3 regions of the Streptomyces sp. NPDC051913 genome follow, and region 2 is predicted to be linked to each of the others. Evidence: riboswitches for the same ligand, from Rfam matches in the RefSeq annotation. Region 2 holds a riboswitch; each other region holds the start of a gene.
The links. Region 2 has a riboswitch for thiamine pyrophosphate ahead of thiC (phosphomethylpyrimidine synthase ThiC). Riboswitches for the same ligand answer to the same signal wherever they lie in the genome.
Positions count from the first base shown of each region.

Region 1: linked by a shared signal. The riboswitch ahead of ACIHIX_RS42600 (thiamine ABC transporter substrate binding subunit) and the one ahead of thiC (phosphomethylpyrimidine synthase ThiC) in region 2 are both predicted to bind thiamine pyrophosphate.
Region 3: linked by a shared signal. The riboswitch ahead of thiO (glycine oxidase ThiO) and the one ahead of thiC (phosphomethylpyrimidine synthase ThiC) in region 2 are both predicted to bind thiamine pyrophosphate.

Region 1 covers NZ_JBIUCI010000024.1:17,759-23,841, forward strand. Annotated here, with positions in the region: gene ACIHIX_RS42585 (phosphatidate cytidylyltransferase) at 1-291, shown strand, start outside; gene ACIHIX_RS42590 (alpha/beta fold hydrolase) at 857-1,630, opposite strand; gene rlmN (23S rRNA (adenine(2503)-C(2))-methyltransferase RlmN) at 1,758-2,864, shown strand; TPP riboswitch at 2,914-3,021, shown strand; gene ACIHIX_RS42600 (thiamine ABC transporter substrate binding subunit) at 3,018-4,085, shown strand; gene ACIHIX_RS42605 (ABC transporter permease) at 4,130-5,731, shown strand; gene ACIHIX_RS42610 (ABC transporter ATP-binding protein) at 5,731-6,083, shown strand, end outside.
Region 2 covers NZ_JBIUCI010000003.1:630,671-636,753, reverse strand. Annotated here, with positions in the region: gene ACIHIX_RS11960 (metallophosphoesterase) at 1-364, shown strand, start outside; gene ACIHIX_RS11955 (hypothetical protein) at 558-1,424, shown strand; gene ACIHIX_RS11950 (hypothetical protein) at 1,538-2,560, opposite strand; gene thiC (phosphomethylpyrimidine synthase ThiC) at 2,649-4,472, opposite strand; TPP riboswitch at 4,465-4,654, opposite strand; gene ACIHIX_RS11940 (YibE/F family protein) at 5,047-6,083, shown strand, end outside.
Region 3 covers NZ_JBIUCI010000007.1:441,910-447,992, forward strand. Annotated here, with positions in the region: gene ACIHIX_RS23890 (Rv2175c family DNA-binding protein) at 1-28, opposite strand, end outside; gene ACIHIX_RS23895 (NAD(P)/FAD-dependent oxidoreductase) at 105-1,268, opposite strand; gene ACIHIX_RS23900 (hypothetical protein) at 1,358-1,708, opposite strand; TPP riboswitch at 1,761-1,872, shown strand; gene thiO (glycine oxidase ThiO) at 1,870-3,030, shown strand; gene thiS (sulfur carrier protein ThiS) at 3,027-3,227, shown strand; gene ACIHIX_RS23915 (thiazole synthase) at 3,231-4,025, shown strand; gene pknB (Stk1 family PASTA domain-containing Ser/Thr kinase) at 4,144-6,072, shown strand.

The DNA of each region.
Region 1 (6,083 bases), on a different contig from region 2:
CGTGAGGGCCTGCTCGGAGCGGTGTCGTTCGCGATGGTGGCGGGCGCGCTGTGCATGCACTTCCTGATCGACGACGGCACCTGGTGGCAGGGTCTGCTGCTGGGTCTCGCGGTGGCGGCGAGCGCGACGCTCGGTGACCTCGGCGAGTCGATGATCAAGCGCGACCTGGGCATCAAGGACATGGGCACGCTGCTGCCGGGGCATGGCGGCATCATGGACCGGCTGGACTCGCTGCTGCCGACCGCGCCGGTGGTGTGGCTGCTGCTGGTGCTGTTCGTCGGCTCCGGCTGAGCGACGTACGTACGGACATACATGAGGAGCCCCCGCTTCGGCGGGGGCTCCTCATGTTCCGGCGCCTGTTTCCGATCTAGGGAGTGCAGACGTCCCTCAGCTCCTTCGCAGCGGCGTCGATCCGGCTGCTGTCCGGATCGGTGTCGCCGTTCAGGACGGCCTCGTTGTAGTCCTCCAGCGCCCTTCTTCAGGTCCTTGACGGCCGTGTCGACCTTGCCGTCGTCCGTCGCGTCGTCGAGGGTGGCGAGGTTCTTCTCGACGGTGTCGATGGAGTCGCCGTCGTGGATCGCCTTGAGGCTGTCGGAGATCGTGTCGGCGTTGCCGAGACAGTCCAGCGCGTCGTCGCCGCCCTCGCACCCCGTCACCAGCCCGGCGGTCAGGGCGACGGCGGCCGCGGTGGTGGCGATGACGGTGATACGGCGGCGGCGGTTGGCTGCCCGGTTGGCTGTTGCCATGGAAACGGTCCCCTCCTGGAAGGCACGTGCGCTGGATCGGTGCCGACCACGATTCCGTCGCACGGGCGTCGTCACGAGGGAGCGGTCACCCGTACCGCGGGTGGAGCGGGCTACACCGTCGCCTGGTGGCCGAGGAACTCCGTCAGCAGCGGCAGCACCACGGACGTCCGCCGCAGGACCGTCATGTGTGTGGTGCCGGGCAGGACGGCCAGCCGGGCGTCGGGGATCAGCGACTGCATCTCCGCCGCGTGTTCGACGCGTACGAAGTCGGAGTCGCCGATGAGCACAAGCACCGGTGAGGTCAGGCCGCGCAGGTCGTCCGCGGTCCAGGGCAGCGGGGCGTGGGCCGCCGCCGAGACCTTGCCGAGGAAGGCCTCGAAGTGCTCGGGGTGCGGGGCGACGGCGGCGTACCCGGCGGCCATGTCCTCGAAGTCGGCCCGCGTGGGCAGCAGCGGCGAGGTGTAGTCGGGGGTGCGGATCTCGTCCCGCATGCCGTCCTGGGTGTACGGGGCGGAGACCGGCACCAGACGGCCGACCCGGTCCGGATGCCGTACCGCGATCTCCAGCGCGGTCAGCCCGCCGAGGCTGTAGCCGAGGAAGTCGGCCTGGGGGACGCCGAGCTCGTCCAACAGGGCGACGACGTCGGAGGCGAGGTGCGGGACGGTGAGGTCGCGATCCGTGTCGGCGGTGTGGCCGTGCCCCTGGAACTCGGGGGCGATGACCTGACGGTCGGCGGCCAGTGCGGGCAGCACGGCGTCGAAGGACAGCCCGATGGTGGTGGCACCGCCGTGCAGCAGCACCAGCGGGCGGTCGTCGCCGTGGGCCGCGCCACGGATCTCGTAGTACATCTCCAGGCCGTTGACCTTGGCGTAGGGCATCGTCATCACTTCCGGAATCCGGGACGCGGGCGTATGGCAGGAAGACCCTTCCCGCGCCGTGAAGTCATCGGTCACCCTCGGTGACGGGCGGGGGCCCGGGTCACTCCCGTCGATCTGCGACACTGGTACAGCCATGCCTAAGCCCGGAGAACTTACTTTCGTCGCCCCCCGCGGAGCCAAGAAGCCGCCGCGGCACCTTGCCGATCTCACGCCCGCCGAGCGCAAGGACGTCGTGGCCGAGATCGGTGAGAAGCCGTTTCGTGCCAAGCAGCTCTCGCAGCACTACTTCGCGCGGTACGCACACGATCCGGAGCAGTGGACGGATATTCCGGCCGGTGCTCGCGGCAAGTTGCAGGAGGCGTTGCTTCCTGAGCTGATGACCGTCGTACGGCATCTGTCGACCGACCAGGGGACCACGCGCAAGACGCTGTGGCGGCTGTTCGACGGGACGCTCGTCGAGTCGGTGCTGATGCGGTACCCGGACCGGGTGACCATGTGCATCAGCTCGCAGGCCGGATGCGGGATGAACTGTCCCTTCTGCGCCACCGGACAGGCGGGGCTGGACCGGAATCTGTCCACCGCCGAGATCGTCCATCAGATCGTCGACGGGATGCGGGCGCTCAGGGACGGGGAGGTGCCGGGCGGGCCCGCGCGGCTCTCGAACATCGTCTTCATGGGCATGGGCGAGCCGCTCGCCAACTACAAGCGGGTCGTGCAGTCGATCCGCGCGCTCACCGACCCCGCCCCGGACGGGCTCGGGCTGTCACAGCGAGGCATCACCGTCTCGACGGTCGGGCTGGTGCCCGCCATCCACCGGTTCGCCGACGAAGGCTTCAAGTGCCGGCTCGCCATCTCGCTGCACGCGCCCGACGACGAGCTGCGCGACACCCTCGTCCCCGTGAACACGCGGTGGAAGGTGCGCGAGGTCCTCGACGCCGGGTTCGAGTACGTCGAGAAGAGCGGGCGGCGGCTCTCGATCGAGTACGCGCTCATCCGTGACATCAACGACCAGGCCTGGCGTGGGGACCGGCTCGGGCGGCTGCTGCGCGGCAAGCCCGTGCATGTGAACCTGATTCCGCTGAACCCGACCCCGGGCTCCAAGTGGACCGCCTCGCGGCCCGAGGACGAGAAGGCCTTCGTGGAGGCCATCGCCGCGCACGGTGTGGCGGTGACCGTCCGGGACACCCGGGGGCAGGAGATCGACGGGGCCTGCGGTCAGCTGGCGGCAGGCGAACGGTAGTCTGACCGTCGCAAGAACAGCTTCACAGCTGTCAGAACATCTTCATATTCGTATCCGACAGGGGAGCGCCACAGCGCTGAGAGTGCGGCCATCGGGCCGCAGACCCTCTGAACCTCGCCCAGGTCATTCTGGGTAGGAAGTTCGGTCATCACCGTGAGTAGCAAGAAGTACTGTGCTGTCGTCGTCGGCCTCGGCCTCCTCGCGCTGTCCGCGTGCGGGTCGTCCGACGAGGGCACCAAGAGCGAGTCCAAGACCGTCACCCTCGTCAGCCACAACTCGTGGGCCGTGTCGAAGAGTGTCCTCGCCGCCTTCGAGAAGGAGTCCGGCTACAAGGTCAAGGTCCTGGAGGACGGCGACGCCGGGCAGGCCGTCAACAAGGCGATCCTGACCAAGGACAACCCGCAGGGCGACGTCTTCTTCGGCGTCGACAACACTCTGCTGTCCAGGGCGCTCGACAACGGGCTCTTCCAGTTGTACGAGGCGAAGGGCGCCGGCACCATCAAGGCCGGGTACCGGGTCGACGGGGGCAAGGTCACGCCCATCGACACCGGCGACATCTGCCTCAACTACGACAAGGCCTGGTTCACCGAGCACAAGCTCAAGCCGCCGACGTCGTACGACGATCTGGTCAAGCCCGCCTACAAGAACCTCCTCGTCACCGAGAACGTCTCCACCTCCTCGCCGGGGCTGGGATTCCTGCTCGGTACCGCCGCGAAGTACGGCGACGACGGCTGGCAGGACTACTGGACCAAGCTCAAGGCCAACGGCGTCAAGGTCGTCGACGGCTGGGAGCAGGCTTACAACGAGGAGTTCTCCGGGTCCGCCGGGGGCAAGAAGGCGAAGGCCGACCGGCCGCTCGTCGTCTCGTACGCCTCCTCGCCGCCCGCCGAGGTCATCTACGCCGACCCGAAGCCCTCGACCGCGCCGACCGGCGTCGTCGACGGCACCTGCTTCCGGCAGGTCGAGTACGCGGGACTGCTGAGCAACGCGAAGAACAGCGAGGGCGGCAAGGCGTTCATCGACTTCCTCCTGACCAAGCAGTTCCAGGAGGACATGCCGCTCAACATGTTCGTCTACCCGGTGGTCGAGGGCGCGGCCGTGCCCGCCGAGTTCACGAAGTACGGTCCCGCCGCCAAGAACCCCGAGACCATGGACCCGGCGAAGATCGCCGACAACCGTGACGACTGGGTCAAGTCGTGGACCTCGCTCGTACTGAAGTAAGCGGCCGTCCTTCCCAGAAGGGCGCTGCGGCGCGGCTCGGCCTCATGGTCGTGCCCGTCGCGTTCTTCGCGCTCTTCTTCGCCTGGCCCGTCGCCGCGATCGTCGCGCGCGGGCTCAAGGCGGACGGGAGCTGGCAGTTCGGGCGGATCGCGGATGTGCTCGCGCAGTCCGACATCCGGCACGTCCTGTGGTTCACGACCTGGCAGGCGCTCGCCTCCACCGCGCTGACGCTCGCGGTCGCGCTCCCCGGCGCGTACGTCTTCGCCCGCTACGACTTCCCCGGCAAGCAGATCCTGCGGGCCGTCGTCACCGTTCCGTTCGTGCTGCCGACGGTGGTCGTCGGTACGGCGTTCCTGGCTCTGGTCGGGCGCGGCGGGCTGCTGGACGAGCTGTGGGGCGTACGTCTGGACACCACCGTGTGGGCGATCCTGCTCGCGCACGTCTTCTTCAACTACGCCGTCGTCGTACGGACGGTGGGCGGGCTGTGGGGGCAGCTCGACCCGCGGCAGGAGGAGGCCGCGCGGATGCTGGGCGCCTCCTCGTGGCGGGCCTGGCGCAAGGTCACGCTGCCCGCGCTCGCGCCGGCCGTGGCCGCCGCGGCGCTCATGGTCTTCCTCTTCACCTTCACCTCCTTCGGGGTGGTGCAGATCCTCGGCGGGCCGACCTTCTCGACGCTCGAAGTGGAGATCTACCGGCAGACCTCGGAGATCTTCGATCTCGGTACGGCCGCGGTTCTGACGCTGGTGCAGTTCGTGGCGGTGGGCGGGATCCTCGCCGTGCACGCGTGGACGGTACGGCGCCGGGAGAGCGTGCTGCGTCTGGTCGCCCCCGCGACGACCGCCCGCCGGCCGCGCGGGGCCGGACAGTGGGCGCTCCTTGCCGGGGTGCTGGCCACGATCGCCGTGCTGTTGGTGCTGCCGCTCGCGGTCCTCGTCCAACGGTCGCTCGACGCACCGGACTTCGGCTACTACCGGGCGCTGACCTCGGCCGACGGGGGCGTGTTCCTGGTGCCGCCGATCGACGCGATCGGGAATTCCCTGGAGTACGCCGTCGCCGCCACCGTCATCGCGGTGCTGATCGGCGGTCTCGCCGCGGCGGCGCTCACGCGGCGGGACGCGGGGCGGTTCGTACGGGGCTTCGACGCGCTGCTGATGCTGCCGCTGGGCGTGTCCGCGGTGACCGTCGGATTCGGGTTCCTGATCGCCCTCGACGAGCCGCCGCTGGATCTGCGGGCGTCCTGGATCCTGGTGCCGCTCGCGCAGGCGTTGGTCGGCGTTCCCTTCGTCGTACGGACCATGCTGCCGGTGCTGCGGGCCGTGGACCAGCGGCTGCGGGAGGCGGCGGCCGTGCTCGGGGCGTCGCCGTGGCGGGTGTGGCGGGAGGTCGACCTGCCGCTGGTGCGGCGGGCGTTGCTGATCGCGGCGGGGTTCGCGTTCGCCGTGTCGCTGGGGGAGTTCGGGGCGACCGTGTTCATCGCACGGCCCGACAACCCGACGCTGCCGGTCGCGGTGGCGCGGCTGCTGGGACGGGCCGGTGACCTCAACTACGGCCAGGCCATGGCCCTTTCGACGATTCTGATGGTGGTGTGCGCGGTGGCGTTGCTGGTCCTTGAACGGCTGCGGACCGACCGGACGGGTGAGTTCTGATGCTGCTGGCGCTGGAGGACGCGACGGTCCGCTTCGGTGGGCGGGCCGTGCTGGACGGGGTCGACCTGTCGGTCGCCGAGCACGAGATCGTGTGTGTCCTCGGGCCGAGCGGGAGCGGAAAGTCGACGCTGCTGCGGGTGGTGGCCGGGCTGCAACCCCTCGACGGGGGCCGGGTGTTGCTGGACGGGCGCGACCAGGTGGGAGTGGCCGCGCACAGGCGCGGGGTCGGGCTGATGTTCCAGGACCATCAGCTGTTCCCGCAGCGGGACGTGGGTGGGAACGTGGCGTTCGGGATGCGGATGCACGGGGTCCCGAAGGGGGAACAGGCCGGGCGGGTCGGGGAGTTGCTCGA
Region 2 (6,083 bases):
TCTCGACTACGGCGACTCGATCGAGGCGGTCAACGACACCGTCCGTGAGACCCTCACGCGCAACGACGCGGACGAGGTGTGGGACCTGTTCCGCAAGTTCACCAAGCGCTTCTCCTTCCGCGACGAGGGAGGTGCAGACGCCGTCCGTTCGCTGCTGGATACGTACGGCGGCACCCGCATCGTTCACGGTCACAGCCCGATTCCCTATCTGCTGGGCGAGGTCGGCTCCGAGGACGGCGAGGACGGGGGCGGCCCGGTGGTCGAGGGACCGCACGTCTACGCCGACGGGCTGGCCATCGCGATGGACGGCGGAGTGACCATGGCCGGAAAGCTGCTGGTCCAGCAACTTCCGCTGGATATCTGAACGTTCACAGGGCAGACGATCCCCCATGACGGACTGAGCCGAGACGGCGCAGGCCAGGGCCCAATTTCTGGAAACCCCCTGTCACCCTGTGCCGTCACCGCTCTACCATCGGCTTATCCGTAGCAGGCTCCCCTCCGTTTCTGCCCGACGGCTCACAGTCATGCGAGCCCCAAGCCCTACGGAGCATCGGGGGATGCACATGAACAGCGTTCCGCAGCACCTGCTGAGCGAGGACCGCCAGGAATACGAGCGGATCCTCGATGAGGCGCTGCGCTCCGCCCCACACCGCCCGGAACTGGCCGCTGTGGGGCAGCGGCTGAATCCCGAACAGCTGCGCACCATGGCGCTGAACGCCACCGCGATCATCACGGCGGCCGCGGCGACCGAGTACCAGCACTATGTGAAGGTCCGCGAGGAACTGCGCCAGCCGGCGCCGTCCACCCCGACGTCCGTGCGCGAGACCGGCTCCGCGGAGTCCGGCTCGGGCGCGGCGGGGCTCGCCGCCACCATGGGAGAGGTCGCCGAGACGGCAGGCGCGGGTGCCGTCGCCGTCGTCGCGGTGCTCGCTCCCGTTCTCGCCGGGACCGCCGCGGCGATATTCCTGCTCGTCGGCTACATCCTGAAGATGCTCAATCCCGAACAGGCGTTCGCCAGAACGATGCTGACGACGGGCTGGGTCTTCGGCGCGATGACCGCGGTGGCCATCCTGGTCGCCGCGGTGGGGCTTCTTATCACCGCCCTGCGCAACCGCCCCTCGCTCGTCGACACCGGGCCGTACGCCGAGCTGACCGGGGAGGTCGCCCGTGCCAGGGAGGCCTGGCACGACGCCCTGCTGGAGCGGGGCGTGCTGCCCTTCCTGCGGGACGCCCTGGCCGACCCCGGCACCGCGGCCGCCCTGCACCGCACGACACCGCCGGCACCCAGCCGGATGCCGAACCTCGGCTACGGCCGCCCGGGCTTCAGCAGCCCGGACGACGGCTCCACGGGCTCCCGCCCCAGCTTCACCAGCCCGGACTACACCAGCCCGGACTTCGGCGGCCCGGAACACCAGCCGGAGTGACCCCGGCCTGCGCCCCTCGCCGCGGCGAGCCGCCTACGGGGGAGCGCAGGTCGGATGCCCGGCCGGCGGCATGGACAGGAGTAGGGGACACGCCTGTCCTCGCCGCCCGACGATCACTCCGCCATCGGCGGACACACCCGCTTTCCGGCCGCCGTGAACTCCGGAAGGGTGATGACGGCGATGGTGTCCGGCTGGGCCACGGCCAGGCGGGTGCCGTCCGGATGCAGGGCAGCGACGGGCGTCGGAATGTGGGTGACCCCGTAGCTGCCGTCTCTCTGGGGCACCTTCACGGTGGGCCATTCCGCCACCACCGCCCCGGACGTGACATCGATCAGCCGCGGGTGGCCGTACAGCGAGACGACCGTGTCGCCCCGCGCGATCAGGGTGCCGATGCAGAAATCGACCTTGCTGCGATGGATCCACCCCCCTGCGGAGAGCGACCACACGCCCAACTCCCCTGGGCCCAGGTCAGGGGTCTCCTCACCGTCGCGAGGCTCCCCTCCGGTCGCCACAGCCAGGCGATCATCGTCAAGCCAGCAGGCCGAGGCGACCTCCGCAGCGATGCCCGGTTCCACGGGCAGCACACCCCGGCCGTCGAGCAGTGCGGGGTCGGTCAACGCTCTGGTCAGATCGAAGACTTCGACCACGCCGCACGGATGCCACACCCAGCCCGCCGACAGCAGATGAGTCCCTCCCGGGCTCACCGCCAGCCGCGAGTGGAAGACGTCCTTGGGATGACGTTCGCCATCGGTGAGCCATTCTCCCGACTCCGCGTCCTCGATCTCCAGAACGTTGTATTCATCCGGGCAGTGGACCAGAACCTCGCGGCCGTCCTGCAACGCGCCGAGCGCCACCGGATAGTCGAAGACATCGGCCTGGTAGTAGCTCCGGTTCAGCTCACGGACGAGCTGATCGCCATCGAACAGCAGTGCCTTGGTCCCACGCTCGACATAGACGACGGAGTAGCGACCGGACGGGGAGACGACGCTCCGGTCGAAGGGAAACCCAAGGATGAACGAGGCAGGCTGCTCCACGCCGTCAGGACCCCATCGGCGGCCCCCACCCACCAAATCGACCAGATCATCGCCGTCCCACACCAGCGACTGCGCCTCTTCCGTCACCTTGAGAACGATCAAGACTCCACCCACCCCTCATCCCTGAACGCACGACGGCGCTGCCCCGAAGACACCGAGCCCCCTCCGGAGCAGCGCCGATGAACGGACGTCAGTCCGCCAGCGGCAGGTACACCCGGCTCCCGCTCGCCGCGAACTCCTTCGACTTCTGCAACATCCCCTCAGCGATCTCCTCCTGCGACGCCCCCTCGGCCGCCGCTCCACCGAACCGCTCGGTGATGCTCTGGCTGATCTTCATCGAGCAGAACTTCGGGCCGCACATCGAGCAGAAGTGGGCCGTCTTGGCCGGCTCCGCCGGGAGGGTCTCGTCGTGGAACTCCCGGGCCGTGTCGGGGTCGAGGGCCAGGTTGAACTGGTCCTCCCAGCGGAACTCGAAGCGGGCGTCCGACAACGCGTCGTCCCACTCCTGTGCGCCAGGGTGGCCCTTGGCGAGGTCCGCCGCATGGGCCGCGATCTTGTAGGTGATGACGCCGGTCTTCACGTCATCACGGTTGGGCAGGCCCAAGTGCTCCTTGGGCGTGACGTAGCAGAGCATCGCAGTGCCCCACCACGCGATCATCGCGGCGCCTATGCCCGAGGTGATGTGGTCGTACGCCGGGGCGACGTCCGTGGTCAGCGGGCCGAGCGTATAGAACGGAGCCTCCTCGCAGATCTCCTGCTGAAGGTCGATGTTCTCCTTGATCTTGTGCATCGGGACATGTCCCGGGCCCTCGATCATGGTCTGAACGTTGAAACGCTTGGCGATCGTGTTGAGTTCCCCGAGCGTCCTCAACTCCGCGAACTGCGCCTCGTCGTTGGCGTCCGCGATCGAACCGGGCCGCAGGCCGTCACCGAGCGAGTACGTCACGTCGTACGCGGCGAGGATCTCGCACAGTTCCTCGAAGTTCTCGTAGAGGAAGCTCTCCTTGTGGTGGGCCAGGCACCACGCCGCCATGATCGAGCCGCCACGCGAGACGATGCCCGTCTTGCGGTTGGCGGTCAGCGGGACGTAGGGCAGCCGCACACCCGCGTGGACCGTCATGTAGTCCACGCCCTGCTCGGCCTGCTCGATGACCGTGTCCTTGTAGATCTCCCAGGTCAGCTCCTCGGCACGGCCGTCGACCTTCTCCAGCGCCTGATAGAGCGGCACCGTGCCGATGGGGACGGGGGAGTTGCGCAGCACCCACTCGCGCGTGGTGTGGATGTTGCGGCCGGTGGACAGGTCCATGACCGTGTCGGCTCCCCAGCGGGTCGCCCAGGTCATCTTCTCCACCTCCTCCTCGATGGAGGAGGTGACCGCCGAGTTGCCGATGTTGGCGTTGACCTTCACCAGGAACCGCTTGCCGATGATCATCGGCTCGATCTCCGGGTGGTTGACGTTGGCCGGGAGCACCGCGCGCCCCGCAGCGATCTCCTCGCGCACGATCTCGGGCGCCACGTTCTCCCGGATGGCCACGTACTCCATCTCGGGCGTGATCTCGCCACGGCGCGCATACGCCAGCTGCGTCACCGCCTGGCCGTCACGGCTCCGGCGCGGCAGTCGGGGGCGCCCCGGGAAGACGGCGTCGAGGTTGCGCAGATTGCCGCCGCGCGGCGAGGTGTGCTTGATGCCGTCGTCCTCGGGACGGACGGGGCGGCCCGCGTACTCCTCGGTGTCACCGCGGCCGATGATCCAGTTCTCTCGCAGCGGGGCCAGGCCGCGGCGGACATCGGTCTCGGCCGCTGGATCGGTGTACGGGCCCGAGGTGTCGTACAGCGTGACCGACTGCCCGTTGGTGAGGTGCACCTGTCGGACCGGCACCCGCAGGTCGGGGCGCGAACCCTCGACGTACGCCTTGTGCCAGCCGATGGACTTCCCGCTCTCCGTGGACTCTTCGCCCTGAATGGGCTGTTCGTCCTGGCTGGAGGCAGGCGTGCGTGCGTCCTTGATGGTCATGAGACCTACTCCCTACGCCGGCATTACCCGGTAACAGGTTCGGCGGTCGACGCAGCGGCTTCCGTCCGCCGACGTTTCGTGGGGAACGTCACTCTCTGGTGACGACGTTCCACGTGAAACATCGCTGGGACGGAGGTCAGCGCCCTCTCAGCCCGGTGCTCCGAGCTCCCGCGTGTACAAAGGTGCCTCCACGCTAGCGTCAATTCGGGCGCGGTGAACAGAGGGCCCCTGCCGTTCTTGCGATGATCGGTCGGTGACCACGACACCTCAGCCCCCGTACCCGCCCGAGCCGCCCCGTGGCCCCGGCAGCAGAGGCGAAGCCCCTGGCACCAGGGCCGGGCAGGGTGCTGGGCACGGTTCCGGGCAGGGTGCTGGGCACGGTTCCGGGCACGGCCCCCGTCGCGGGCCGGACGACTGGAGCGGGCCCGCAACGGGCAGCTGGAACACGCCTGGACCGGGTGACTGGAGCAGGCAGGGTCCCGGCACGGGCGGCCCGGTCGGAGGCGCTCCCGGCGTCGGTGGCCCGGATCAGCGCGGTCCCAGGGTCGGTGGCCCGGGGCAGCGTGGTCCCGGCATCGGTGGCCCGGGTCACCTCGGACCTGGGCCTGGCGGCGGCCACGACGACCCTCACGACTCTCACGGCCAGCACGGCCAGCACGGCCAGCACGGCCAGCAGCACGCTCACGACCGCGATCACGGCCACGACGGCGATGTCGTACACCGGCACGGCACCGGCCCAGCCCCAGGCCCCGGCGGCGGTGACGGTGGGGGTGGAGGTGGGAGCGCCGGAGGGAACGCCGGGAACGGCGGGAACGGACACTCGCACGGCCACAGTCACAGCCACGGCCCGGCTGCCCCCGTCTCCCAGCACCTGCGCAAGGTCATCGCGGCGATCCTCATCCCGTTCGGCGCCGCCGTCCTGGTCGGTCTCGCCGTGCTGTGGCCCGGGGGCGCGCCCGCGCACGAGCGCACCGGCGTCGGATTCGACCGGCAGACCCAGCAGGCCACGGTCACCAAGGTCGACAAGGTGAGCTGCAAGTCCGTGAACGCCTCGGGCGGGACCCCGACCGGCGACACCTCCACCGCCGAGGGCTCCTCCGCCCAGCAGGAGGCCGACGGCACCTGCAAGAAGGCCACGATCCGGGTCGACACCGGCAAGGACAAGGGCCGTACGTTCACCGAGATCGTGCAACCGGACCAGTCACGTCAGCTGGACGAGGGCGAGAAGGTCGTGGTCGCTTACGAGCCCTCCGCCCCCAAGGATCTTCAGTACTCGGTCACCGACGTCAACCGCAGGCTCCCCATGGCGCTGCTCGCCGGGATCTTCGCGCTCGCCGTCGTGGTCGTCGGACGGCTGCGGGGCGTCATGGCGCTGGTCGCGCTGGCCATCAGCTTCCTGATCCTCAACTTCTTCATCCTGCCCGCGATCCTGCAAGGCTCGAACCCGCTGGTCGTGGCCGTGGTCGGGGCGAGTGCCATCATGCTGATCGCGCTGTATCTGTGTCACGGGCTGTCGGCGAGAACCTCCGTGGCGGTGCTCGGCACGCTGATCTCGCTGGTGCTGATCGGCGTTCTCGGCTCGCTGTTCATCGGCTGGGCGGCGCTGACCGG
Region 3 (6,083 bases), on a different contig from region 2:
CATCGATCTTTGCGTCAATCTCGGTCACGGAATCAAGCCTGCCATCCCGCACTGACAGTCGGAAGCCGGGGCCGCCCGAAACGTCCCCTACCTTGACATTTCCGCTAGACCACCGCCGCCTTCAGCGGCCTGCCCGGGTCCGGCAGCAGCTCCGGGTCCAGCTCCGTCCCCGCCTCGATCAGCCGCCGCCCCTGCGCCAGGTCCCGCGGCCGGCCCACCGCCAGCAGCGCGACCAGCCGGTTCCCGCGCAGCCAGCAGACCGTCCAGGCCGGCCCCGACGGGTCCCCGCGCCACAGGACCGTGTCGGCGGACGTGTGATGGCCGGCGTACTGGACGAAACGGCCGAACTGCTCGGACCAGAAGTACGGCACCGGGTCGTAGACCGACGGCGTCTCGCCGATGATGTTGGCCGCGACCGTGCGGGGCCCCTGGAGGGCGTTGTCCCAGTGGTGGACCAGCAGTCGCTCGCCGTAGCGCCCCGACGGGAAGGAGGCGCAGTCGCCGACGGCGTACACGTCCGCGACCGAGGTGCGCAGCCCGGCGTCGGCCACGACCTCGCCGTGCGCGCCGAGGTCGACGCCCGAGCCGGACAGCCAGGACGTGGCGGGGCGGGCGCCGATGCCGACCACGACGGCGTCTGCGGGCAGCCGGGAACCGTCGTCGAGGACGACCTCGCCGGGCTCGATGTGCGCCACGCGCGCGTGGGTGCGCAGTTCGGCCCCCGCGTCGGCGTACCAGGCGGTCATCGGCGTGGCCACCTCCGCGGGCAGGGCGCCCGCCAGCGGCCGGTCGGCTGCCTCGACGACCGTCACCGCGCAGCCCGCGTCACGCGCGGCGGTGGCGAACTCGGCGCCGATCCAGCCCGCGCCGACGACCACGATGTCGTGCTGCCGGGCGAGTACGGGCCGCAGCCGCTCGGCGTCGTCGAGGGTGCGCAGCAGATGGACTCCGGGGATGCCCTCCGCGCCGGGCAGCCGGATCGGTTCGGCGCCGGTGGCGAGGACCAGGACGTCGTACGGCACCGGGCCCCCGACGGTGTCGAGTTCATGGTCGTCGGCGCGGACGCCCAGCACCTCCACGCCGAGGCGCAGTTCGATGCCGAGCGCCTCGAAGTCGACCTCGAAGGCGGAGCCCTCGGCCTTGCCGAGCAGCACGGCCTTGGACAGCGGCGGCCGGTCGTAGGGCTGATGGGGTTCCGCACCGATCAGGGTCACGGTGCCGGTGAAGCCCTGTTCGCGCAGGGCCACCGCGGTCTGGACGCCGGCCATGCCCGCGCCGACCACGACCACGCGCCGCCGCGCCTGCGTATCCGTCTCGTCGCTCACCTGATCACCATAGACACCTGACAATTTGTCAGTCAGGAGTCCTGCACCGTGACCTGCTCCACAACGCTGGTCCCGCTGCCGGGCTGCGACTCCCACTCCCAGCTCTCCTCCAGTCGCACCCGCCCGTCGGACAGTTCCACGACCGCGGACACGCAGTGCCCGGAGGAAGTCGTCCCGTCGTGCTTCAGCTGCACGTACCGGAAGTCGAGCCGGTCGCCCTCCCGGGTGCCGACGAGATGCCCGCGGACGACGTCGCCGCCCGCGTACTCGGCCCAGATCTCGCCGTCCTTCTCGTGGTAGCTGAACCGGGTTCGAGTACCCACCTGACCTGGGGCCTGGTCGGCGACGGGGGCGAGGACGAGGCCGTCCAGCGAGCGGGCCATGACAGTGGGCCTCCTTACAAAAGGGCAAAACCAAGAGCTAGGGTGGCCAACGTAGAGCACTCGCGGGAGCCCGGACGCACCGGGCTGAGAGGGAGGCTGGCGGCCTCCGACCGTACGAACCTGATCCGGGTCATGCCGGCGAAGGGAGGGGCTGGACGCCCATGTCCTCACGTACGTCAGACGTCCTCGTCGTCGGGGGCGGAATCATCGGCCTCGTCACGGCCTGGCGGGCCGCGCAGCGCGGTCTCGCCACGGCCGTCGTGGACCCCGAACCGGGCGGCGGGGCCGCCCAGGTGGCGGCCGGCATGCTGGCCGCCGTCACCGAACTCCACTACGGCGAGCAGACCCTGCTCGCCCTGAACCTGGCCTCGGCCCGCCGCTATCCGGAGTTCGCGGCCGAGCTGACCGACCTGACCGGGCTGGACCTCGGCCACCGCCGCTGCGGCACGCTCGCCGTCGCTCTGGATGCCGACGACCGTGCCCATCTGCGCGAACTGCACGCCTTGCAGCAGCAGTCGGGCCTGGAATCCGAGTGGCTGTCCGGGCGGGAGTGCCGGCGTCTGGAGCCGATGCTGGCGCCGGGTGTGCGCGGCGGACTGCGAGTGGACGGCGATCACCAGATCGACCCGCGACGGCTGACCAAGGCGCTGCTGGCCGCCTGTGAGCGGGCCGGTGTCGTGTTCCATCGCGACTGGGCCGAGCGGCTGGACGTCGTACGGGACCGGGCCGTCGGCGTCACGACGACCGACGGCACCCGGCTGGGCGCGGGCCAGGTCGTGCTGGCGGCCGGCAGCCTGAGCGGTCGCCTGGCAGGTGTCCCCGACGCGGTGCTTCCGCCCGTCCGCCCGGTGAAGGGCCAGGTGCTGAGGCTGACCGTGCCGCAGCGCTACGCGCCGTTCCTGAGTCGGACCGTGCGGGCCGTGGTGCGCGGCAGCCACGTCTATCTGGTGCCGCGCGAGAACGGCGAGCTGGTGATCGGGGCGACCAGCGAGGAGCTGGGCTGGGACACGACGGTGACCGCGGGCGGGGTGTACGAGCTGCTGCGCGACGCCCATGAGCTGGTCCCCGGCATCACCGAGCTGCCGCTGACGGAGACCCGCGCGGGTCTGCGCCCCGGCTCCCCGGACAACGCCCCGCTGCTCGGACCGACCGAGCTGCCGGGGCTGCTGCTGGCCACCGGCCACTACCGCAACGGGGTGCTGCTGACGCCGGTCACCGGGGACGCGCTGGCCCACGCCCTCACCGCCGGTGAACTCCCGGACGAGGCCCGCCCCTTCACCCCCCGGCGATTCACTAGGCACCGCACGGAGCAGCCCGCATGAACATCTCCGTCAACGGGGAGCCGCGCCAGTTCGCTCCCGGCACGGCGCTCGACGCCGTCGTGCGCGCCCTCACCCCGGCGCCCTCCGGGGTGGCCGCCGCCCTCAACGAGACCGTCGTCCCGCGCGCGCAGTGGCCCTCGACGCCCCTCTCCGACGGGGACCGCGTCGAGGTCCTCACCGCCGTCCAAGGAGGCTGACCCATGGCCGACGATCCCTTCGTCCTCGGCGGTACGACGTACTCGTCCCGGCTGATCATGGGCACGGGCGGGGCGCCCAGCCTGGACGTGCTGGAGCGGGCGCTGGTCGCCTCGGGCACGGAACTGACGACGGTCGCGATGCGGCGCGTGGACCCGAACGTGCACGGCTCGGTCCTGTCGGTACTGACGAGGCTCGGCATCCAGGTGCTGCCGAACACGGCCGGCTGCTTCACGGCGGGCGAGGCGGTGCTGACGGCCCGCCTCGCGCGCGAGGCGCTCGGTACGGAGCTGATCAAGGTGGAGGTCATCGCCGACGAGCGCACCCTGCTGCCGGACCCGATCGAGCTCCTGGAGGCGGCGGAGATCCTGGTCGACGACGGGTTCACGGTGCTGCCGTACACCAACGACGACCCGGTCCTGGCGCGGAAGCTGGAGGACGTGGGGTGTGCGGCGATCATGCCGCTGGGCTCCCCCATCGGGTCCGGGCTCGGTATCCGCAACCCGCACAACTTCCAGCTGATCGTCGAGCACGCGCGCGTGCCGGTGATCCTGGACGCGGGAGCCGGTACGGCGTCGGACGTGGCACTCGCGATGGAGCTGGGCTGCGCGGGTGTGATGCTCGCCTCGGCGGTGACGCGGTCCCAGGAGCCGGAGCTGATGGCGCACGCGATGCGGCACGGGGTCGAGGCGGGTCGGCTGGCCCACCGGGCCGGGCGCATTCCCAAGCGGCACTTCGCCGAAGCGTCCTCCCCCGTCGAGGGGTTGGCGCGCCTGGACCCGGAGCGCCCAGCGTTCTGAACGTACGTTCGATGAGATTCGGGAGCGGGTGCGAGGTCCGTCACAGCTCGGCTTCAGTCCCGCCCCGATCTCACCCGAACCCCCGGCCCTGTCAGTCACGGCTCGTACACTCACCTGCGTGGATACGACCCTTCAGGACCCGCTGGTCGGGCAGGTGCTCGACGGCCGGTATCGCGTGGAAGCGCGGATCGCCGTCGGCGGGATGGCCACGGTCTACCGGGCCCTGGACACCCGCCTCGACCGCGTGCTCGCCCTGAAGGTCATGCACCCGGGCCTCGCCGCCGACGCCACCTTCGTCGACCGCTTCATCCGCGAGGCCAAGTCCGTCGCCCGGCTCGCCCACCCCAACGTGGTGCAGGTCTTCGACCAGGGCACCGACGGGTCGTACGTCTATCTCGCCATGGAGTACATCGCCGGCTGCACCCTGCGTGACGTGCTGCGCGACCGAGGGGCGCTCCAGCCGCGAGCCGCGCTCGACATCCTGGAGCCGGTCCTCGCCGCGCTCGGTGCCGCGCACCGCGCCGGGTTCGTGCACCGGGACATGAAGCCCGAGAACGTGCTGATAGGGGACGACGGCCGGGTCAAGGTCGCCGACTTCGGACTGGTCCGCTCGGTCGACACCGTCACCAACACCACCGGCACCGTGCTCGGCACGGTCTCCTATCTCGCGCCGGAGCAGATCGAGCAGCCGGGCGCCGCCGACGCCCGCGTCGACGTGTACGCGTGCGGTGTCGTGCTGTACGAGATGCTGACCGGCGAGAAGCCGCACGACGGGGACTCCCCCGCCATCGTCCTCTACAAGCATCTGCACGAGGACGTCCCGCCGCCGTCGGCGATCGTGCCGGGCCTGCCGTTCGAGCTCGACGAGCTGGTCGCGTCGGCGACCGCCCGGGTCCCGGACGTCCGCCCGTACGACGCGGTGGCGCTGCTCGCTCAGGCCCGCGAGGCGCGTGCCGCGCTCAGCGAGGAGCAGCTGGACGCCGTACCGCCGCAGGCGCTGACCACCGAGCACAACAACACCGAGGACCGGACGAGTGTGATCCCGCGCTCGCTGACGGTGCCGCGGCCACTGCCGGTCAACGAGGACGACGAGTCGGCGCTCCACCGCACCAGCCGGTTCGCGACCCCGCCGCCCCCGCCGCCCCGGCGCCGCGGCTCGGGCGTTCCGCGCGGCCCGCTCGCCATCGTCGTCGCCCTGCTGCTGATCCTCGGCGTCGGCGCGGGCGTCTGGTACATCAACTCCGGCCAGTTCACCAAGGTCCCGGCGCTGATCGGCAAGACCGAGGCGCAGGCCGAGGACCGGCTGGAGCAGACCGGGCTGGAGGTCGGCACGGTCAAGCGGGAGTACAGCGACACCGTCAAGCGCGGCCAGGTCATCGACTCGGACCCGTCCTTCGGCACCCGGATCCGCTCCAACGACTCGGTGACGCTGACCATCTCCAAGGGCCCCGAGACCGTGCAGCTCGGCGACCTCAAGGGCCTGCGGCTCGACAAGGCGAAGGAACGGCTGAAGAACGACGGTCTGGAACCGGGCATGGTGACCCGGGAGTTCAGCGACGACGTCATCAAGGGCTTCGTGATCCGCACCGACCCCGAGAGCGGCACCGAGCTCCACGCGGGCACGGCGGTCGCGCTGGTGGTCAGCAAGGGCAGCGCGGTCGACGTCCCGGACGTCACCGGCGAGAGCCTGGAGGACGCCAAGGCGGATCTGACGGAGGCGGGCCTGAAGGTGAAGGTCGCCGCCGAGCAGGTCAACTCCGAGTACGACCAGGGTCAGGTCGCCGCCCAGACGCCGGGCGAGGGCAGCGAGGCCGCCGAGGGCGACACCGTGACGCTGACGCTCTCCAAGGGGCCGGAGCTGGTCGAGGTCCCGGACGTGGTCGGCGACAGCGTCGACGACGCGAAGGACGCGCTGGAGGCGGCCGGGTTCGAGGTCGACGAGGACCGCGGGATCCTCGGGCTCTTCGGTGACACCGTCAAGAGCCAGTCCGTGGACGGCGGGGACACCGCGCCCAAGGGGTCGACCATCACGATCGAGATCCGCTGACACGGCACTTG